DNA from 2 places in the Sporosarcina sp. NPDC096371 genome. Region 1 is predicted to be linked to the other one. Evidence: riboswitches for the same ligand, from Rfam matches in the RefSeq annotation. Region 1 holds a riboswitch; the other holds the start of a gene.
What was found. Region 1 has a riboswitch for cyclic di-GMP ahead of ACIQ0H_RS14860 (hypothetical protein). Riboswitches for the same ligand answer to the same signal wherever they lie in the genome.
Positions count from the first base shown of each region.

Region 2: another riboswitch for cyclic di-GMP. It lies ahead of ACIQ0H_RS06580 (methyl-accepting chemotaxis protein); the one in region 1 lies ahead of ACIQ0H_RS14860 (hypothetical protein).

Region 1 covers NZ_JBIWFE010000005.1:191,066-203,068, forward strand. The annotation lists gene ACIQ0H_RS14830 (PAS domain-containing sensor histidine kinase) at 1-460, shown strand, start outside; gene ACIQ0H_RS14835 (response regulator) at 457-1,095, shown strand; gene ACIQ0H_RS14840 (sulfite exporter TauE/SafE family protein) at 1,265-2,041, shown strand; gene ACIQ0H_RS14845 (hypothetical protein) at 2,391-2,867, opposite strand; gene ACIQ0H_RS14850 (HNH endonuclease) at 3,526-4,446, shown strand; gene ACIQ0H_RS14855 (DUF4181 domain-containing protein) at 4,524-4,925, shown strand; cyclic di-GMP riboswitch class I at 5,355-5,441, shown strand; gene ACIQ0H_RS14860 (hypothetical protein) at 5,593-5,967, shown strand; gene ACIQ0H_RS14865 (hypothetical protein) at 6,008-6,751, shown strand; gene ACIQ0H_RS14870 (methyl-accepting chemotaxis protein) at 6,794-7,882, shown strand; gene ACIQ0H_RS14875 (multicopper oxidase domain-containing protein) at 7,988-8,320, opposite strand; gene ACIQ0H_RS14880 (multicopper oxidase domain-containing protein) at 8,342-8,884, opposite strand; gene ACIQ0H_RS14885 (DUF4181 domain-containing protein) at 9,263-9,664, shown strand; gene ACIQ0H_RS14890 (EcsC family protein) at 9,938-10,783, shown strand; gene ACIQ0H_RS14895 (chromate transporter) at 10,869-12,003, opposite strand, start outside.
Region 2 covers NZ_JBIWFE010000002.1:126,724-138,726, forward strand. The annotation lists gene ACIQ0H_RS06560 (DUF6147 family protein) at 1-167, opposite strand, end outside; gene ACIQ0H_RS06565 (helix-turn-helix domain-containing protein) at 453-1,529, shown strand; gene ACIQ0H_RS06570 (response regulator transcription factor) at 2,289-2,975, shown strand; gene ACIQ0H_RS06575 (HAMP domain-containing sensor histidine kinase) at 2,962-5,010, shown strand; cyclic di-GMP riboswitch class I at 5,432-5,542, shown strand; gene ACIQ0H_RS06580 (methyl-accepting chemotaxis protein) at 5,746-7,797, shown strand; gene ACIQ0H_RS06585 (amidase family protein) at 7,929-10,109, shown strand; gene ACIQ0H_RS06590 (NUDIX hydrolase) at 10,405-11,022, shown strand; gene ACIQ0H_RS06595 (hypothetical protein) at 11,480-11,620, shown strand; gene pyrF (orotidine-5'-phosphate decarboxylase) at 11,650-12,003, shown strand, end outside.

The sequences.
Region 1 (12,003 bases):
AGTGATGAACGATATCAAGTTGTATTCGTATCAATTGCGACCTCACAGCATCGACCAGTTAGGCATTGTTCCAACATTGAATACCCTTATTGATTCTGTGCGAAAAGTGCATCCAGACATCCATATCCACTTTGACACGAAATTTTTGGATCGATGCAGTCCGACTGTTGAAATTAATCTCTACCGGGTTGTTCAGGAGGCGCTACATAATATCACAAAGTATGCGCAAGCAAAACATGTACATATCACATTGAGCAAGCTCGAAGACCGGTTAACTCTACAAGTCATCGATGATGGCATTGGCTTTACGAAAGAGACCATTCAGAATGAGGGATTGGGGCTTAAGCATATGGAGGAGCGTATTGATCAAATAGGCGGAACGTTTGTGATCAATTCAGCCCGGAATGAAGGGACAAGCATCCAAATACAGATTCCAAAATGGAAGGAGGAGTCCATTTGATTAAAGTGCTAATCGTAGATGATCATGTGCTGATTAGGAAAGGGATTGTTCTATTGCTGGAACAGTATAAGGACATCGAAGTGGTCGGTGAAGCGGGAGACGGGGGAGAGGCGGTTCAACTTGTAGCCAAAACCCATCCCGATGTTGTGCTGATGGACATTTCTATTCCGAATGGCTTGGATGGATTGACAGCATCTCGAGAAATTATGAAATTACGGGACGATGTGAAAGTGATTTTGCTGACGATGCATAATGAGATTGGCTATATCCAAAGAGGTATAGAAGTTGGAGCACACGGATACCTCCTAAAGAACAGTCAAGGGGGCGAACTCTATGAGGCGATACGGGCGGTGCATAATGGACAACGCTATTACAAGGTCGGTATTCCGGACAAGCAATTGCAAAAGTTATTTAATCAAAAAGGGAAAGAACAACGTGGACTACTGACGATCCGTGAACAGGAGATTGTGGGATTGAGCATTTTAGGGTTTTCGAATATCGAAATCGGTAAAAAGCTTTATATTAGCAATAAAACCGTGGAAAACCACAAAGCCAATATCATGCAAAAGCTTGAACTGAAAAATCGGTCGGAATTGATTCAATATGGATTAAGAAATAAATACGTGTCCCCCTAAGTCACAAGCCACTTATCCTTTCGCGTCGATCACGAATTCATCGCGGAGTGGATGAGTTTTTTTGTATAAGGATACATAGATGGTGGAAACCCCCTATAGGGATGATTCGATCATCAAACTATAATGAAGGAAGAGGTAGTGGAGGCAAGTATAGAAGGAGTGAAACTAGATGGATGTAACGTTTATTATTGTTGTCTTTTTAATTGGTTTCGTTGGGTCGTTTGTTTCCGGAATGGTCGGTATCGGAGGCTCGATTATTAAATATCCGATGCTGCTGTACATACCGCCTCTTTTTGGTTTGGCAGCATTCACGGCGCATGAAGTGTCGGGCATAAGTGCAGTGCAAGTCTTTTTCGCTTCGCTTGCAGGTGTTTGGGCATACCGGAAAAGCGGTTACTTGAATACATTACTCATTCTCTATATGGGAGGCTCCATTCTAGTAGGTAGTCTCATCGGTAGCTATGGCTCGCAGTCTTTATCCGAAAATGGGGTTAATGTCGTGTATGGCGTTCTCGCGCTCATTGCGGCGATCATGATGTTCGTACCGAAGAAGAAAATCGATGATATGCCAATGAATGAAGTGACCTTTAATAAGTTTGTAGCCGCCATTTTGGCGTTCATCGTCGGTATTGGATCTGGAATTGTTGGTGCGGCGGGTGGTTTCTTACTAGTGCCTATCCTACTCGTTGTATTAAAGATTCCAACACGCATGACGATTGCGACAAGCCTGGCCATCACTTTTATATCCTCAATCGGTTCTACAATCGGGAAGCTGACGACAGGGCAAGTTGATTATTATCCCGCGGCGATTATGATTGTCGCTAGTCTACTAGCTGCTCCATTGGGCGCGAAAATGGGAGGAAACCTAAACACAAAAGTATTGCAGGCGATACTGGCGGTCCTCATTCTAGCAACTGCGATTAAGATTTGGGTGGATCTTTTATAATGGGGAGACGTAGGTGCTATGTTTTCGTTGAATGCAGGAATCGATGGGAACATAGTGTCTTGGTGATTTGATGGGAAAGTACGCTGTACAAGTGTCCGACGAAAAACGCTGAATTTCCAACAAAGAGTGCAAATCCTCCAACCACTCTCTCTAAGAAACAATAAGCTCCCAAAACAATTAGTAGCACCTTACATGCCGAGACTTACCGAAGGAAAGGCCCTTCACTCTGCGTGTCATACTCTTCGTGAGTAGTACCAGAGGTTCTGATTGAACGCTGAATTGTGTTAGAACCTGGTACTTGAAAAAATTCATTGCTAATTTTTGTTGCAATAGCAATCCCCATTATTAATTAATACAACTCTTCAGCGGCCTTCTTCATGAACTGATATGCTTCAGGGTTACGGAAGTCTTCTTTTACTATTCCAAGGCTGTCACTTGCAAAATAAAGATGCTCAAGCCAGTCGTTATCATTGCATTGAATTGCTATTTCACATTCTTTTTCAATATAGGGAACACTGATTTTCTTTCCTAGTAGCCTAAACAGCTCAATAGCCTCTAATGCCCCCGGCCAGTTTCTATCCTGAAGTAAGCCTGCCAATTTAGGTAAAGCCTTTTTATTTCTTGGGTACCCCATTTTTGTTAATATGCCTACTCCATTTTCCCAACAAGATTTTCCGTATTTGGGAATTAACATATCGGCCTTATCTGGTGAAACTCTAGAAAGAATTTCAATAGCTTCATCCTGAGTTTCTTTTGGAAGTTCCCAATTCAAATTGTAAACATAATAAATAATTTCTTCGTCTTCAAGATCTAAATAATCTGTCATACGTACACTCCTCAATTACTAGACGATACTGAAATAGCTTGTACAAGTCTAGTGAATTCTTGTGTCCTCTTATCCTTCATTTTATCCTTTGAAACGGCAGTCTAAGTTCACATTATCACAATACACTGGGCTAATCACCAGTACTTAGATAAAAAGTAATCGTTGGGAATTTGTAGTTGCTCAATGTTTATGAACTAATGATACCCTATAATCTCCAGCGAAGGGGCCTTACTGGGGTAGCCGAAGCAATAAGACAAAGGAGGGATGCAGTTCATTCCCTCCCCTGACAGCGGTCTTCTGTCTGGCTTATTGCGGGAGGCATCCCCAAGCGCCGAGCGTTGTTAGTATGATTCTTTATATCAACATATATATAGACTGAGTAGTTACTGTTTGTGAGATGAAATGTAGATATACCTGTCCTTATTAAACGGGAATTAGGCTCCTGGGCAATGTCCCTTTTTCATTTCCATATACTTTTATCGAATCTACCTGTCAGATTCTCTAATTCAACCGACGAATTAGAGTTATTTTATTTGGATAACATATAAGATACTTTTCATTTCATTCAAGAAAAAATCATAATTACAGCAAGCTTTACAATAAGCAGTTATGATAAGAATAGAAAATCGTTGAATCGCAATTAAGGAGTGTTCTATATATGCAAAGTTTCATTGTCATGCAAGGTCAGACGTATCAAGAAGAAAAAGAGTTAGGAATGATTTGGTCGCGGGAACAAGATAGTGGTGGGAGTTTACCTCATTCATGGCTACGCGTGATGGAAGTAAATGAAGGAGATCGCATATTTCATTATGTGAAAGGAGATATTGTGGCGATTAGTGTGGCTACATCCGATTGTCAGGCAGCGCGGAGACCATCAAGTAAGCCACATGATGCAGAGTGGGAAGGTAACGGCTATTTGGTGGAATTGGACTATCATGAACTTGAAGTACCTGTAAATGTACGTTCAAAATTCGATGTGATTTTACCGCTATTGCCTATCAAATATTCTCCATTTCAAGCCGATGCCAATGGTAATCAAGGCTATTTGTATCCGTGTAACGAGGAATTATCCATCAAATTGTTGGAGCTCATTAGTGATTCGAACATTTACCAAGTAGATGAAGAACAATTGGAATTAGCCATTGGCACGGTTCGTCAAACCGAGCGCAATACGTTCATTCCAATGCTTGCTGAAACAGAAACAGAAGTGAAAACAAAGATTCGTTTAGGCAAACAAAAATTTAGACAAGGTCTACTACCATTATGGGCCCAAAAATGTGCGCTCTGTGATATTGAGTTACCCGAATTACTTCGCGCGAGTTATTCGAAACCTTGGAAAGATAGTACGGATTTTGAACGAGTAGATCCTTCTAACGGTGTTCTGCTATGTTGTAATCATCATGCGCTCTATGAGAATGGATTGATCGCATTTGATGGACAGGGTAGGTTGCATATTTCATCACAAATTCCAGAAGAGGATTATGAGAAATATGGGATACGGCCTAAAATGAAAATCGCTCGAAATGAAAAGAACAAGCCTTTTTATAAGTGGCATAAAAGAAATGTATTTAAAGGATAATTGTGGTAGTATTTTTATTTGTATTGTAAAGTGAATGGTAGGGGATGTTATTCAAACATCTACGGGGGAGGGATCTAATGTTTTGGCCAAAGTTCATCCTATTTGCGGCAATTGTTATTGCCATAAACGCCTCAATCCAGTTGCTGGTTAGAAAGCTACTAAACGTAGAGAAGAAGAAATCATTTCTCCGAACCCATGTAAATCATTTACATAGAGGAATTGATTGGGGGATATGGATCGTCACCGTGATCGGCACAGCGGCGTCTTTTTATCTCATCTTCAGTAAGGATTATTCATTGTACCTATATTTGGTGGTACTTCTTTGTTTCAATATTACTTCAGATATCGTTAGAGCTTTTTTTGAGTGGAAATATTCCGAGACGCCCAAACACTCGATTCTGACAATTAGTGAGATGATTTATATTACGATTGTGGTAGTTGTTATCATTCAATTTGATTTGTTGAGTTCTTGGACTTAACAGTTACGGTGCGATATAAGTTTATCAATTGAATCCAGCGATGTAGCGGGGTTCATTGAAATATTAAATCTAAAGCGATAATTGGGCTCGGCTGCAATTATCGCTTTTTGTGTTCCTATTTTTAATGTTTTCCTATCTAGTATAGCTTACTGAGTCCAGGCATGGAGCTAGCTTTTAAGACTAGTCTGAGTAGCATGATCAATATGGACAAGATTGTCAACCTAACGTGGTTGGTAAAGATAAATCGAATAATAAAATCATTCCATTTTTCATTCTCATTTGCTTTTCCTACAATAATGGAGTGAGTAGAAAACCCCTTGAACTAATCTTATTCTCTTCAGTAAAAAGTACTAATATAGAAAAAATATTGTAAGTAGTTTATACTATTATACGGATAGGTCAATGTGATATTATGATCATACTCCTTTAAATTGAAAAAGGTGAAATTATCGATAGGTAAGGACACAAAGCTACGGGTCTAAAATCCTCTTGGATAATGATAGTCGGGTTGCCAGGATAAGAAGTGGTTATTCGGCTACCCCCCAATTTTTGATTGGGGTAGCTTTTTCATTTAAAAGAAGTACTGTAATGAACGGCAGCTTACATTGTCAGGTCTTGGAGATAGGGACAGTAGCTAAAAAATAGTAATAAAAAAGGAGGTTAAAAGATGTTAGTTGTTGATGTGCCAAAATATAAAATGGCAATTTATGAAGCAAAGAAAGAAGTACACGTTCAGGTAATAGGGTTTATTAAAGCAGAACTTGTAGAGGTATTTTTAAAGGATTTACAAGAAACTATAGCAAAAATACCAAAAAATACGTATACGTTTGTAACTGATGGAACACATCAATCACCCCTTCCTTCAAAAGTTTCAGCAGAGCTAGGGGATACGATCATGTTTTATGTTTCACTTGGCTTTAAACATGTTGTGATAGTAAATCCTAAATCTATAATTGCTAAAGTACAAGTTCGAAATGCGCTCGAGACAATTGATTTCCCAGGAACAGTAGTCGATCATGTTTCTGAAATAAATTTACGCTAGTTTTTAATAAATCGAATCTATTTTGGAGAGGAACATCACAATGCAGACAACTTTGGAGAAGAACATCACGATGCAGACAACAGAAGATTTATATACATACGAAATCCTTACAAAGGCCCAACCAGATTTAATTGAAAAGGCAGCAGCATGTTTAGCAAGCACATTTATTGGAGTAGAAGTTGCTGGCAAATGGGTGCAAGAACCGATAATCGGGTATGCCTTAGAATTACCCTACGAAGACTTCTATCAATTTACGAAGGAATATATCGAGTCAATTGCTCACCAAGGCTACTGTGTTGTTGCGCTAGATAAAGAACAAAATGTTGTAGGAGCACTAGTCGGGGATACAAATGTCCTTGAAGTTATCGAAGGCGATATTTTTAGCGGTACGTTTGCTGATATGAATATAGTAATGCGTGTATTAGAGGATATCGATACTCGATTCCTAGATGATTATAAAAAACGTTATGGAAAAGATGCGGAAGATGGAGAAGTATTACATTTATTTTTATTAGGTGTAATTGCTGAGTATAATCGTCAGGACATTGTACAAAGGTTAGGCGATATAATAATGAAAAAAGCAACAGAAGAAGGCGTTAGACTTGTGTTAGGTGAAGCGACAAATCCGAAGTCAATGCGCTTGATGGAGAAGTTTCATGGTTTGAAAAAATATGTAGACGTAGAAGGAAACTTTATTGTTCATAAATATGAAAGCAACGAGAAGCTAAGCAGTATTCCATCGACTATAGCAGATGGGATCTATATCATTGTAAAAGAATTGTAAAATATCATCGTTAATAAGTTAGTAGAATAGGAGGTTTTTTTCATGGAAGCTATCTTGTTAGGAATGATAGTCGTTTTATTATGTACATCTTTGTATTTTGCTTACCAATATTTTGCGCTTAAACGTCATTCTCATATAAATAATCAGGTTATAAACGAAATGAAGGAACTATCAGCAGGTCAAGAAGAGCCTTTTCAGTTATTTGCAAAAAATGTGTTTGAAAAAGGTGAAATACTTACTGAACATGGGGAATACGCAACTGAGAAGGCTGATACTGTAAGAGCTGCAATAGATGAGGTAGGTAAGGGATTAAAAAAGCAATTAGTAGCTACAGAAGAAAGTGCCGCATCGATGGAAGAAATGACACAGGCTATCGAAGATCTATCCGTGCGATCCAATCAAATTTCAGAGCAATCGAATACGACCTTAGAATTGACGCAAGAAGGAAATGTGAAGCTCAAGAATTCATTGGAAAAAATGGATAATTTTAATCGGACGGTAAATACAACATCCGATGCAATGAATAAACTTGGAGAAAAATCTCGCGAAATCGGCTCGATAGTCAAAGTGATTTCAGGGATTGCAGAACAAATTAATTTATTGTCATTAAATGCGGCAATAGAAGCTGCCCGTGCAGGTGAACATGGTAAAGGATTTGCAGTTGTTGCGGACGAGGTTCGAAAATTGGCCGAGCAATCACGCCTGGCGTCTTCAGAAGTATCCAATATTGTGAAGAATATACAAGAAGAAACTGAAGTAGTGGTCAAGTCCATGCAACAGGGTACAGATGAATTTAAAGATACAAATACGACCATTGTAGAGGTTGGAACCATGTTCGAACAGATTTTAGCTACGACAAAGATCATTGCTGAAAGTAATGAATATTCTTCCGCAAGTACAGAAGAATTATCTGCTACTTCTCAGCAAATCATGGCAACAATTGTTGAGATAGCCTTTATCTCTCGAGAATCAGTTGAAATGTTTGAAGAGCTAGTTGAAATTAGCGATGATGAATTAAATACAATGGAAAATTTAGTTCAAGAAGCAAAAAATCTAGTAGAGCTAAAAAATGATGAAAAACTTTTTTCCTTAGATCAAGGTGCTGAAGCTAAGGTCAGTGTGGCCGAATAAAGAAATATTTAACTCCCGCCATTTCAATATTAGAAAGCAATCCACACAACAAAAAGTGTTGTGGATTGCTTTTTTTTTCATGTAGTTACTGTATGTTGACTACCCTCAACAATAACTAACCGTAGTAAGCATACCACCCACGCCAGGTGCGCCATTGTTTGTGACGTGATGTGGCATGTGACAATGAAAAGGCCAGATACCCGGATTGTTCGCGAGAAAGCTGATATCCCACGTCTCTCCGGAAGCAACGAGTATTGTATTTTTACAGATTTGTGTATGCTCAGCAATAGGGAAACCATCTGCACCTACAACACGAAACTGATGACCATGTAAATGCATGGGGTGGTGATTCATTTGAATGTTGCCAAAACGAACGCGTACAGTATCCCCGTACTCTACAGCTAAAGGTTCCGTATACGGATAGCATTTCCCATTGATCGTAAAGAAATTGAAATCTGGTTACTCAAAAGTTAAGTCATATATGCCTTTTGTAAGGTCGCCACAAGGCAGCTCGCCAATCGCCCATTCTTGAAGTAAACAAAGATAGTCTTTAGATTGTGGGATGTTTTGCAAGTTTGGATCTTCTACAATAAAGCCACCTAACAGCCCTGCATTATCTTGTACGGCAACATTTACATGCGAATGATACATATAGGTTCCAGGTGGATTTTTAATTGAAAAATGATAATCGAAATAATGCCCCGGTTCAATGAATGGGGAAGGTTCGATTGGAGGAACGCCGTCCATGTTATTTGGTACAAGTAAACCATGCCAATGAACGCTCGTTTTTTCAGGTAAGCGGTTGATTACTCGAATACATACATGATCTCCAGGATTGACGCGAATAGTGGGACCCGGTGTAGAACCGTTGTATCCCCATGCTTTAATAAAAATCCCATCTACAAGCTCCCACGTAATTTCTTCTGCAATCAACGTGAAAAACTTTGTCCCATTAGCTTGCGTAATATAGGACAAATCCCCAATGCCCGGGGTTATAACCATATAGGCCCTCCTAAAAGTTATCATTAATAACACATTGATAAACTTATAAAATATATGTGAAGGTCGTATGAATATGAATAATCACGATTTCTTGGTGTTGCGATTACGTTGCGGGACGAAAAATGCCCCTTTTTCTACGGCATTCCCTTCAAATATACCTTCCATTTTAGGTAGATACATAATTATAGAAAAAATAAGTGAGGGTACTAAGTTCTTATCGAACGCTGAATGTAGTGTCAGTGATCTCACCCCTAATGGAATAATTGGATTTATCTGTCATGTGAGTGTAAGATAGTATCCATCTATATTGCGTTTGTATAGTAAGCTGATTAACGGGTATTTGATAGCAAGGGCACTTATTAATAGGGGAGGGATCTGATGATGTGGGGGGAATTTATCCTATACGCGGCACTTTTTATTGTCGTGGGTGCATTGATCCAGTGGCTGTTAAGAAAGCTTCTTAGCATAGAGAAAAAGAAAATATTTTCGTATAACCATGTAAATGATTTACATAAAAGAATTGATTGGACGATAAGAATCGGCACCGTGATTGGCGGAATTATTTCTGTTACTCTTGCAATCAATAATGAATATTCTATATACGTGTATATGGCTGTGCTTCTTGGTTTCGGTATACTCACTGAAGGTGTTAGAGCTTTTTTTGAATGGAAATATTCCGAGACGCCCAAACACTCGATTCTCACAATTGGTGAGATCATTTATATTACGATTGTGATAGTTGCCATCATTCAATTTGATTTATTTAGTTCGTGGACTTAACAGATACGCTGCTATATAACTTGATCAAATGCATCCAGCGAAGGCGCATTCGCTGGATGCATAGAAATAGTAAATTCAGGTACTGAATCTAATCATACTTTCTTCGATCTTTCTCCTCATCAAGATCTCCTTGGCACTATATTCATGGATTTTACATTAAAATGACGAGTAGGATATAATTAAACACTGAATGGAGTTAGAACCTACTACTCGAACTACCAACATGAAGAGATACAGCTTTTATGGAAAATACATTGGAGGTATTCATACATAGTGGTTGAAACAATAGAAGAATTACGGGTTGAACTCAAAAAGAGCGTGGAGTGGGAACAGGATCAAAGTGATTTATGGTTTTGGGAAAAAATTGGCCGACTCCCATTTAAGCTATTAGACAAGATGACGCCCGCTTTTATACAAAATAAGATTGGTACGCTTCTAGATGAACTTGGTCAATATGTTCAAACAGGGGGCAAGTACTTAAGTTCAGTATCCTCACTAAAGTCCTATTATCCAGATAACAATGTCCATACGTTGGCGGATGTGGAATTGGTCCCGATTGTCGAAATGGACGAGGCAGTCAGCAAACTTGCAAAAAATCGAAAACAATTGGCAACGTTACAAGGTGCAGGCACGGGAATCGGGGGGATTTTCACGTTATCAATCGATATCCCACTGCTTCTAGGTATTCAATTAAAGACCCTCCAGGACATCGCGATGTGCTATGGCTATGATCCGAATGATAAAGAGGAAAGAGTGTATATCGTGAAAGTGTTGCAGTTTGTTTCTTCGGATATTGTCGGAAAACAGGCGATATTACAGCAATTATCCCTCATCGATTCTTCTGATGAAGGTGTGAAACGAGAAGTGATTTCAGAACTCCAAGGGTGGAGAGAAGTGGTCATGACTCATCGTGATCAAATCGGTTGGAAAAAGCTTTTTCAAATGATTCCTATCGTTGGACTGCTAGTCGGGGCTTTTATCAATCGTTCTGCAGTTGGCGACCTAGCCGAGGCTGGGATGATGCTGTATCGCAAGAGAAAAATTACTGAACGATTAGCGATGGCATCAGAAGATATAAACAATAAAACTAATCACCATATACCTACGCTAGAGAAGTAATTCCTGCAGTCTATAAACCTAATGCTTGTCAGAATAAAAAAAGGTGCCTGATTCTCACACAATTTAGTGTAGAAGCAGGCACCTTTTATGATAGTAGCGCTAATAAAGAACCTCCAACAGCCCCAGTACCCACAACAATCCAAGGCGGTAACTTCCAGTAAGCCAGCATACTAAACAACACAGCAGCCAAAGCGAAATCGGCAGGTGCCAAGATTGAGCTAGTCCAAATCGGAAAATAAAAGGCAGAAATCAAAATCCCAATCACTGCAGCATTGACACCCATAATGGCACCTTTAATGTTCGGATTGCTGCGCAAGCGATCCCAGAAAGGTAAGGCACCTAGAATTAGCAGGAAAGCAGGCAAGAATACTGCGACTGTTGCGACCAAACCGCCTTGCCAGCCTTTCATGACGGTGCCTAAATAAGCTGCGAATGTAAAGAGGGGGCCGGGAACTGCTTGTGTAGCACCATAACCCGCCAAAAACGCTTCTTCGCTAATCCAGCCAGTTGGCACTAATTCTTGTTCCAATAAAGGCAAAACCACATGCCCCCCACCAAACACTAAGGAACCCGATCGATAAAAACTATCGAACATCGCTACCCAATAAGAACCACTGACTTCTCTTATGATTGGTAATAGAAATAACAAACCGAAAAATAATAACAGGCAAATTGCTGAAATCTTTTTGGAAATCGGAAATGAAGAATTAGCGACTTCCGTGGTGTCGTGTTGTTTAAATAATAAAAAACCAAGGAAAGCAGCAAGTAGAATAACAGCTACTTGGGTAAAGGCAGTTTGCCAGAGCAAGGTCCCAAGTAGGGCACATAAAGCGATGGTTTTACGCTTGGTATCAGGCGTCAAACTTTTAGCCATTCCAACAATCGCATGCGCAACAATCGCCACTGCTACAATTTTTAAGCCGTGCAACCATCCTGCATCTCCGATATCAAATCCCGTAAGCAGTAAGGCAAAAAGAATAAGGGCAATGACGGAAGGAAGTGTAAAGCCGATGAAAGAGACGATACCCCCTAAAACACCAGCGCGCATAACACCAATCCCGATACCTACTTGGCTACTAGCAGGTCCTGGTAAAAATTGCGCCAAAGCAACTAAGTCCGCGTAACTTTTTTCATCCATCCACTTTCTTCTACGTACATACTCTTCATGAAAATACCCCAAGTGGGCGGTTGGTCCACCAAATGAAGTGAGGCCAAGTCGG
Region 2 (12,003 bases), on a different contig from region 1:
GTTGTGTTTGTTAAAAGTTCGATGGATGAATAGCCGTTTTTGACGTACTGGGTGGCGAAGGGATTTAAATCTTCGTCCGCAAAATCATCTTTTGAAATAATCGGTGGTTCTGTTGGAAGTGATAATTCGTTTTCGGCAGCCGAACTTTCGAACGCGGTCCAACTCATTGTTACCATCGAAAATAGTAGTATTAATATAGTCCTGTTGAGTAATTTCATTTTCCTTCCACCCCTATAAATGTCGTTACAAATATTAACGAACAGGACATAAGAATTGTTCCGTCTATGTTGATGAGAAATATCATAAATGAGTGGGTATATCCTACTGAAATGAAAGTAAAAAGGCCTATTCAAGAATTGCCCTTGAATAGGCTTTTTTTCTTTTGATAGCCACAAGAACTATCAAAAGAAAGAAAAGGATAGCACTTATACTTCTATTCAGGGGTGAGACGAATGAATGAGTACATACAGCTGATGATAGATTGGATTGAAGAACATTTAAACAAAGCGTTTTCACTAGATGAATTGGCTACTTACATGGGATATTCCCCTTATTACTGTTCATTTAAATTTCATCAGGTAACGGGGATAAGTATTAGGCGTTACGTTCTTTTAAGAAGACTCTATTTGTCTACAGCAGATTTAGCGAGCAATCGTAGGGTAATTGAAATTGCTTTTGACTATGGCTATTCGTCTCAAGAGGCGTATAGTAGAGCTTTTAAAAAGGTTTTTGGTATAAATCCACGAGAATTTCAACTAAATAAATTGCCTGTACAGTCATTTGTTAAACTTACTATCGATCAAAGCGAGGATGGGGGTAGCGTGTATATGTCTAGAAAAAATGCGGTTGAACAGTTACAAAATGAGAAGAGAGAACTGTTTGACAAAGATGTACTTAATGTTTTGAATGGTCAAGTGATGTATGAAGAGTTTGAAGCAGAAAAACTGATGGGAGATTCTGATTATGTACCGTTTAATGAAGCGATGTGTGTACATGCGACTACGACACAAGTTTTTGACAACGAGTTTATTCAAACAAGAGCATCAGGACATCATGTGTCAGTGGAAAGCTACATCGAGAAGGTGATTGCTCCCTTAGATACTATTTTTAAGAAGGATTATAAATATATCGTTCTATGGTTTGGTGAAGACATGTTTTGTCAGATGAACCTTCTCACAATTCTTACCTACCTTGAACAGTCCGGATACACAGGTAAAGTATTCTTAAATAGCTTTAGAGAGGATGAATTTAAAGTCAGCCAAACGGAGCTTCAATTAGGGGAATATTATTCTGTATACAAAGAAGTATTGATAAACCATAGAAAGCCATCGAATGAATTACTTCCAGTAATGTATCAGGCAATAGATATATTTTTGGATATGTTAAAAGAAAATAATGAAGTCGTAAAATATATTTCCAAAAATATAGACCTTTCGACAGGGGAATTAATGAATAGGTTATTTGATCTTTTCCCCACAATAGGATACGGAGATTCGCAATATATAGAGCTTATTAATAAAATGAAGTGAGATTTTTGCTTTAAATTTATCAAATTAAAATCAATTTTATAATAGAGATATTCGACTTAATGTCCGAATAAGGTTGATTTGCGCTTCAGGCGGACGCTTTCCGCGGGCACGGCTTCAGCCAATCGAACAGCGCAGGGTTCGATTTGCCTTAATTTCTGCGTTTTTTTTCAGAAATTAAGGCATCTATTTCGCTGCTCCCAACGCTTCGCTTTTGGTCGCAAAAGCCGTTCTACGTGACGGCTCTTCCTGCGGGGGCTTCAGCTCGCGCTGTTCCCGCAGGAGTCGCCGCCTTCCGCTCCAATCAACATAAGCAGAACATCATATTAACGAACATTAAAATAGATAATTATATAATTATTCACTTTTTTGATCAAAGCAAGTAATTATGAAATCGCTTCAATTAGATATGAATACAACACTAAAGCCGATTTTCTGGGCAAACAGAAAATCGGCTTTTACAAATTGTTTACGGATTTTTTCATGTACTTCAAGTTATAGAAATTTATAAGTTCACGACGTGGATTTGGTATAGACATTTGCATACAGTCATTAATTTTACTTGGTGTTACGGGTTGGCTAACTGCACTATTTTCTAGGATTTAATACTGAACTTGTGTAATTGTAATTGCCTAGAAAAAACACTAAGAAAATCTTAAGAATTGGTGTGCGTGTTTGTTAAGATTTATTTAGTATCATATCCTTATACGAATCCTATAGGGGTGATCACGCGAGCTTAAAGAGATGGAGGAGTGAATGTAGTTGAACATTTTGATATGCGATGATGATAAAGAAATTGTAAGAGCGATTAGTATCTATTTGGAAAATGAAGGATATCAAGTATTCAAAGCTTACAATGGGATAGAGGCGATTGATGTTATTCGAGATCATGCTATTCACCTCATTATTATGGATATTATGATGCCGAAAATGGATGGGATTACGGCGACGATGAAGATTCGTCAAGATAATATGATTCCGTTAATTATGCTTTCTGCCAAGTCGGAGGATCATGACAAAATACTCGGATTAAACATCGGAGCAGATGATTATATGGCGAAGCCGTTTAATCCGTTAGAACTTGTGGCCAGAGTGAAATCGCAACTAAGAAGGTATACGGCGTTTGGAAGTCTCGAAGTGAGTAGTCATGAATTTCAAACGGGCGGACTCATGATTGATGATGAACGGAAAGTGATTACCGTAGATAAAGAAGAGGTTCACTTAACACCGGTGCAGTATAAAATTTTAAAGCTGCTCACAGCAAATGCTGGAAAGGTATTCACAATTGAAGAAATTTACGAAAAGGTATGGAATGAAAGAGCCATTAATCCAGAAAATACGGTTGCGGTTCATATACGAAAGATTCGAGAAAAAATTGAAATTAATCCGAAAGAGCCGAAGTATTTAAAAGTTGTATGGGGAGTTGGGTATAAAGTTGAGAAATATTAGTCATGCACGCCTTACGAAAGTGGTTGTGTTTCTAATTGCCATCGTTTGTTTAACGGGTACAGCGAAAGCGATTATTAACATGGAATTTAACGAGGTTCATCTTAGTAGTATCAATCAAGACCATTATTTTGAAAGCCGAGCATTCGCTGATGAAAGTTATGGCCTTACTAGCGCCTTGGCGCAATTAATCGGAAAGTATAAAAGTGAAGAATATATTTTAAGCGGTAAGGCACTAACGAAAAAAGATAGCCGGATCATTGAAGACGAATTATATAATGAATATTATTCAAATGAATATAATCATGACCTGAAAGAAGCGGATAATAAGCGCATTTTCAAAGAAAAATATGCAGAAGACATCAATCGTAAAAAAGAAGAAAGGATGAGGGAGCAAGTAAGAGAATTTTATCAGTTGCTTGGTACACTAGAAGCGTATGAAGGAACCATGTATTATGCGAGTGATGGTGAGCAGGTATTCTCGAATAGTGAACTCAATAAGAAAGAGCAATTTGAATCCTATGATGCATATATGTTATTTGAGGATTATCAACAAAAGTTTTACCCAAAACAAGTGAAAGAAAGTCAATACCTGAATTACTTTACTCACAATGTTGAGAAGTTGAATCCTCAAACAGACGTCATTTATCTAGCGTTTACAGACTCTTTCTTACAACAAAAAATGCAGGAATGGGAAAAAGACAAAACGATTGCTAAACGTTATTTTTATGAATTCATTTTATTTGTAGCAGGATTTATTTTATCTTTTGTTTATTTAATTATTGTTATTGGAAGAACATCATTTAAAGATAAAGACATTCATTTTCATGTCATTGATAAACTATATAATGATCTTAATATTGTGATTGCCGTTAGTTTACCAGCGATGTGGATAGCAGTGATGGTTGAAGTGTTGCATGATATATACATGCTGGCCACGGTACCTATTTTAATCATTGTTTTATTGTTGATTTTATCGCTTGTCAAGCACATTAAAAATAGAACAATCCTTTCGCATACACTCATCTATCAAATTCTTAAAAAGGCTTTTCTTGCGGTAAAACATGTATTTGATAGTGGCAGTATAGGTGTAAAAACCGTGTTACTTGTCATTGGTTATCCAATAGTAGTTGCGGCAACTTTTTTCATGTTTCCAATTACGATTGGTCTAGCCGCTTGGTTTGCGTTGAAAAAGGTGAAGTCGTTTAACCGCATTAAAGAGGGTGTAGAGCACATTAAGAGTGGAGATCTCCATCATCGAATTGAAGTAGACGGAAAAGGGGAATTTAGCAGACTGGCAGCGGATATTAATCGTATTACCGATGGGTTAAAAAATTCTGTCGATAGTGAGATTAAGAGCGAACGTTTAAAAACAGAGCTCATTACGAATGTTTCACATGATATCAGAACACCCTTAACATCAATCATTACGTATGTCGATTTATTGAAAATAGAAAACGATCCTGAAAAAATTACTGAATATGTAGATGTGTTAGATCAAAAGTCGAAAAGACTCAAGCTGTTAACGGATGATTTATTTGAAGCGGCTAAAGCGTCAAGTGGAAGTATGCCTGTTCAGTTAGAGCGGATTGACATCGTATCATTACTAACGCAAGGAATAGGAGAAATGGGTGGAAAGATTGAAGCGTCGGCATTAGATGTTAAGTTTGCACATCCAACAGAAAAGGTGTATGTGAAGGCTGATGGCAAACTGTTATGGCGCTCCATCGAAAACTTATTTTCGAATATTTTTAAATACGCACAGCCAACATCCAGGGTATATATTGATGTTGAAGATCTAGGGAATGAAGTACTCGTGACATTTAAAAATATTTCAGCATATGAATTAAATATTTCAGTCGATGAGCTAATGGAACGCTTTACACGAGGCGATGAATCTAGGTCAAGTCAAGGTAGTGGATTAGGGTTGTCGATTGCTGAAAGCCTTATTCACATCCAGCATGGAAAGTTTTTAGTTCAAGTGGATGGTGATTTATTTAAGGCGATGATTTATTTACCGAAGTTTCCAAATGAATAATGTAGCGAAGGAATAGGATGCGTGAGTGTCCTATTCTTTTTTTTGTGCATAGATGTATATAGGTTGAATTTGTAAATTTCGGCTAATCTCCAGAGAAGGATGAAGTTCAATCCCTCCTTAAGCGCCGAGCGTTGTTAGTGGAATTCTTTAGTTCAGTTTATGTAGTTAATAAAAGTGATCGTATCAGCCTAATACCGGATGATGTCGCCAAGGTCAATCAATTACTAATTTGAAATCATATTTTTGACTCTACTTATATAAGTATTTATGCCTAGTGGATAAAAAACTACTTTACCACTAGTTTCGAACTGTTATTATACTTCTTTTTTCATAGGTAAAAAGTCGAAACTGGTCAATAAGTCTTGAAGTTTGTAGAGTTACGTGAGATTATAAGTGAGCGTAATTTTTAATTTAAAACTATAGAAGTTAAAGGCAAACTGTACTGAAAAGGCAGGACGCAAAGCTTAGGGTCTAAAGTTTAGGGATTAATCAAAAGTCCTGCAATCTAAACAATGATCGCCTGGTTACCAAATTTACGGATTAATATATATAAATCCTTTGGCTATTCTATATTTAATAGAATAGTTTTTTGTGTGTTTAAAACCACCTGGACTGAATTTGGCGAAAAAACGTAGTTAGAAAGGATTAAGAGATTCTTGAAGTTAATAATTTAAAATCTTTGAAGCATCAGGCATCTTGCGCTTGATGCACTATTAAAGGAAGGAGATTGTGAAAATGAATAAGAAAAGGTTTTCGTTCAAAGCAAAGTTATTAGTTTTCTCTTTATTGCTATCGGTAGTACCGATTGTATTTGTTGGCGCTTTAGTGAATATAACAGTTAGCCAAAAGACCAAGGATGATTATATCAGTTTTAGTGAGAAAGAAATCAAACAAGTGGACAATGGAATTTCGTTATACTTTGAAACGATTAGGGAAAATGTCAATTTACTAGCAACTGACCCAGCCGTTATAAACGCGGATTCAAGTATTACATCTTATAAAGATATAGCGGGAGAAGCTTCAATTGATATGACTCCTTCAAAAAATGGTGAGAAGGAGAAAGCTATCTTTGATGTGTTTTCTCAATTTAGTAATAGTCATCCTAAGGCCCCTTATGTTTATATGGGTACATCGGATGGAGGATATATTCAATATCCAGAGGGGCCCGTGCCAGCTGGTTTCGATGCTAGAGACCGTCCTTGGTATACCGCTGCTATTGCAGAACCAGGAGAAGTAAAATTAACAAGTGCCTATGAGGCAACTGGTATAGAGGGAATTATCGTCAGTAATGTAGTGTCGATTGAAAAAGATGGAAAACAAACAGGTGTGTTAGGCCTGGATGTAAGTTTGGAAGGCTTAACAGATATTATTAAGGAAATCAGTATCGGTAAAGATGGTTATGTCATTCTTGCGCAAGAAGATGGAACAATCCTTGCACATCCAAAAAATCCTGAATTGAACTTCCAACCAATTTCCGAACTTAACGTTCCGGCATTAACGGATTTAAGCAAAGACGGCCCATTTGAAACTGAGCTAAATGGAGAAGACTATGTATTGAACACAATTACTTCAGAAATAGATGGCTGGAAGTATATTGCTGTCATTAAGAAGGACGAAATTTTAAGTACGGCGACTTTCATACGAACGATGCTGTTCATTATAGGTGGGATTTTTGCTATTCTTGCTGTCATCGCATCTATTTTTGTAAGTTTACGTATAACAAAGAGAATTAAAAGCATTAGTGATTTGTCTTTAGCGATGTCAAATGGTGATTTGACTCAACAAGTCACGGTAAAAGTGAATGATGAAATAGGGGATATGGGCGAGAATTTCAATACGATGTCTAATAGTTTAAAAGAAACAATGCGAAAAATTGCGCATGAATCTCAACAATTATCTGCGACATCTGAGGAGCTAGCAGCGTCTTCGATTGAAAATCAATCAGCCTCCAGCGAAATATCCGAGTCAATCCAATTGGTTGCTACTGGAGCGGATGACCAGGATGCTGCTATGAAAAACGCTGTAGGTATTATCAATGAAGTGTTTAATCGTGTTGATGATGTGACAGTGAGTATGGGCAACGTAAAAGATTCCATCCATTATTCAACGGAAACTGCCAAACAAGGTAGTGAAGTCGTTGAACAAACGGTAAGTCAGATGAGTGAAATTGATAAAAACGTGAGCTCTTCCGCTGAGAAAATTAGCATGTTAAATGAAAAATCAAATGAAATTAGACAAATCAGCTTGATGATACAGTCTATTTCAGAGCAAACGAATTTATTAGCTTTGAATGCTGCAATTGAAGCTGCAAGAGCTGGTGAACATGGAAAAGGATTCGCAGTAGTGGCAGATGAAGTTCGAAAACTTGCGGAGCAATCCAGCAACTCGGCATTGCAGATCAATGAGATCATTCACGATATTAATGATGGAATTGAAGATTCAATGGTTCTTGTCAATCTAGGCGTAAGTTCGGCTAAAGAGGGAATGAAACTCGTGAATGAAAGCGGGAAAGCATTTGGAGAAATTATGGATTCCATTCTCACTGGTACAACAAAAATATCCGAGGCCAGCATAGCAATGGAAAACATGAAAAATCATATTGCAGAAGTTGTCGTTCACATAGAAGAGGTTTCAAAAACGAGTATTGAAGTAAATAATTATTCCCAAAACGTCGCGGCATCCTCTGAAGAAATGAGTGCCTCAATGGAAGAGGTTTCCGCGGTTTCTCAAGAGTTAGCTAGGATGTCAAATGAATTGGAAGTAGCCATCCAGCAATTTAAATTGTAAAAGTATGATTTCTATCAAATCAATAACAAAAGAATTATGTTGGGTTTCCCGACGTATTCCTATATTGTGCAATAACGCCAAGGTGTTATCGGCATTTAATTAATTCTATTTAGATAAAAGGAGGAAACACCATGTTTAAAGTATTAAATCGCGTTATAACCTTGATAGCCCTTCTGGCAGTAATGGCCGTGCTACCAATGGCAAGTGTTTCTGCAGAAGAAATCAAATTTGATCCATTTGAAAAGAGTATTAAAGAAATTTCGGAAGCCTTGGATAGCAATCAAATCACTTCCGAGCAGTTGGTTACGTATTATCTAGAACGTATAAAAGCTTATGACAAGCAAGGCCCTACGATTAATTCGTTGACTAACATTAATGAAGAAGCTATAGAGATTGCTAAGCAATTGGACGCAGAGAGACAAAGTAAAGGCGCAAGAGGTGTACTACATGGTATTCCAATCGTTGTTAAAGATAATTTTGACGTAAAAGGAATGCCTACAACAGCAGGTTCTGTTGTGCTAAAGGAAGCGTACCCTGAAAAAGATGCATTTACGATCCAGAAACTGAAGGATGCAGGGGTCATTATCATTGGGAAAACAAATATGTCAGAGTTCGCAGCATCTTATGGACGGTTAGGATATGGCTCTTTGAGTGGTTTAACCTTGAACCCTTACAACCTTAAACGTGATGCTTCTGGTTCTAGTAGCGGAACTGCAGCAGCGGTCACAGCAAACTTCGGTGTATTTGGATTAGGGACGGATACATCTGGATCGGTTAGAGGACCATCCCATGTTACGGGTCTAGTCGGGATTAGACCGACGCTAGGTTTAATCAGTCGTGATGGAGTTGTGCCGTCTTCGTTAAATTTCGATACACCTGGTCCAATGGCGAAGTCTGTAGAAGATGTAGCCATTGCCTTGAGTTTCATGGCTGGGGTCGATGAGAAGGATGAGGAAACATTAGCTGCAAATGGACATATTGTTGAAGATTATAGTAAGTCTTTAGACAAAGCGGCCCTGAGAAATGCAAGAATTGGAGTAGCTGTTGACTTCTTTGGAGATAACGCCGAAGTAGATGCGATTACGAATAAGGCTTTGAAGAAAATGGAGGCAATGGGTGTAGAACTTATCCCGGTATCTTTCTCAGAAACGACAAAGTATCTGTGGACACCTATTATTGGACCGATTGGCGCAGCGGATTTCAAGGTTCAATTGGAGAAGTATTTACAACGGTTCCCTGAAAGTCAGCCAAAAACACTAGAAGAAGTTATCAAAATCAGTGAATCGCCAGAAGTTTTGAATTCAGCAACTCCAGTAAATCCAGCAGGTTTGGAAGGTCTAAAAACGAATTTGAAACAATCGGCATTTAAAGATACGCCAGAATACAATCATTTAGTAAAAAAAGAGATCCCTATGGTACGCAATGAAATTCAGTCAATCGTGGAAAAGGAAAAATTAGATGCAATTGTTTTCCCGACCATGTCATGTCCTGCATCATCAAGATTCGATCAGGAAGACCCGACGTATAAATGTGATGCTTATGACACGTATGCCGCAGGTTATGTAGCAACGGCTACGGGATTCCCTGAAATTACAGTTCCTGCTGGTGCCACGAAGGAAGACTTACCTGTTGGGGTATCTTTCCTAGGATTGCCGTACAGTGAACAATCCCTGTTAGATCTAGCTTATTCTTTTGAACAAGCAACTCACGCAAGAACGCTTCCTAAAACAACGCCTAATTTAGAAATGAATGTAGATAACAAACCAACATTTAAAGATGTAACTTCATTTGTCGATGAAATTCTGTATTTGACAGACAAAGGAATTATGAACGGTTATCCAGATGGAACATTTAAACCAAATGATCCAATTACACGTTTACAAGCGATACAATCGATTTTGAAAGAAAAGGGAATTGTCGATTTTTCCGATGTCGCCAACCCAGAATTTGTTGATGTTTCACCTGGCGACGATCGATATGAGGAGATTGCCAAGGCTGTTGAATTAGGTATCGTCAACGGAAAAGTGAATGCCCAGGGTAAAAGATATTTTGACCCTAACGGAAAATTAACCCGCGCACAAGCGGCTGCAATCCTAGTGTCAGCTTATGACTTAAAAGGAACCAACCCAACCGACTTTAAGGACGTTCCAAAGGGGAATTGGGCTCACGACTCTATTTCTGCCTTGGTAGCAAATAATATTACTGCTGGTTATTCCGACGGTAAATTTAAGCCGAATATGAATATATCACGTCAACATTTTGCTGCATTTATGGCCCGATCTTTAGATGATCACTTTAAGCCTACGAAGTAAAAGTCGATAGAGAACTTTCTTCAGGAAAGATAAAGATTACACAAAAATTATAGAAAAGATGTAGGCTTCTCATAAGCAGTTTGAGCTTATGAGAAGCCTTTTGTATGTAAAGAGACTTCACACTAGCTAATATAAATGATCGTAGCGAGTAGAGCGAAATCACTTTTTACTTCCACTGCTGTTATACAGGGTTCGATGTACCGTGCAATCTTTACTGGCACTCTGATATTCTTTATCCATTCATCTATTAATGATACGATAAATTGAATAGAACCATTGAAAGGAGGGAAGTTCCGTGTTCCTAGATAAACTGAAGAACCAGTTCAATGAAAATCAATCTTTATTTATTGGAGAGGAAACAGCTTTTCGTTCGGCCGTTTTAATACCACTCGTTCAAGTGGGAGGAGAATGGCATATCCTTTTCGAAGTACGTTCATTCACGATGAGAAAACAGCCAGGTGACATTAGTTTTCCTGGTGGTCGAATCGACTCCACAGACCCATCCCCAATGGCCGCAGCACTAAGAGAAACACATGAAGAGTTGGGTGTCGATCCCCAAACGATTACTCTTATAAGGCGATTAAGCCCTTATATTGCTTCTCCTTCCTTCGTTGTGTACCCATTTGTAGCCATCATCGATTACAGTCAAATTCTACATTCTTATAACAAAGAAGAAGTTGAAGAGGTATTTACAATACCCGTTAAATGGTTATTGAATTATGAGCCCTATATGCATTTAGTATCCGTTGAAACAGTACCTTCCGCGGATTTTCCTTTTGAAAAAATAATGAATGGTGTTAATTATCAATGGAGAACTCGTTCAATGGAAGAATGGTTTTATGATTATGAGAAGTATACAATTTGGGGGTTAACAGCTAGGATCTTAAAACATTTTGTGGAGATTATAAAATAAGTGATGCATAATCCTGTACTCGTAATAGCGTCAACTTTTTCGACTAAGGGTAGCAGCTAAGAACTCGTCATTGTTCTTGGCTGTTTTTTTTGCGTCTGTATAAGTTAAATAAAGGGGTTATCTATACAATTTAATTTCTTTAATGAATTGGTACAATTTGGGCGAGTGGAGTTGTATAATAATTTAGGGTGGTAATGGATTGAAATAAATACTCGCTCGTATCAAAATGTATCCTATGTATCTGCTTACTTGGATATCGTTAGGCTGGCAAGCTGTCTGTGATTTTTTTGATACATGGCAGTGCGTTTTCAAGTGGAGAAAGACTATGCGGATATCATAGGGATGGAAGGGATTCTGCCAAAGAAGCATCTATTATTGAATGCGTCACTGGAAATTTCCCACCGACATTCATAACAGACGGCAATACGGGTTCATTCGAAAACAAGGAAAAGAGTTAATGAAAAAATTAATAAATAATGGTGTTTTTGTGCAGGATATTTTCTATCCGACAGAAGAAACTGAGTTAGGCCATGAATATCAGTTTGTCATGAACACATCGCAGGCTGAAAATACTTTTGCGGACATGATTGAGTTTTAAAAAGCATCTAAAGGAAAAGGGGATCAGTAATGAGTCATTTTGGGGATAAATTAATCAGTGCGAGTGAGCAAAAACAAACAGTGCTAGTGGTAGGACTGGATCCGCAAATTGAATTAATGCCACGGTCTGTAAGAGGATCAAGTAACAAAGAGGTAGCAACTACAATCATAGATTTTAATAAAATAATCATTGATGCAGTCGCCCCTTATGTCGCTGCCATAAAACCTCAGTTAGCCTATTATGAAGTTTTTGGCAGTGCGGGTATCTTTGCATTAGAGGAAACGATCAAATACGCCAAGGCGAAAGGTTTATTGATCATCAATGATGCTAAACGAGGAGATATTGGTCCGACGGCGGAAGCGTATGCGAGAGCTTTTCTGTCT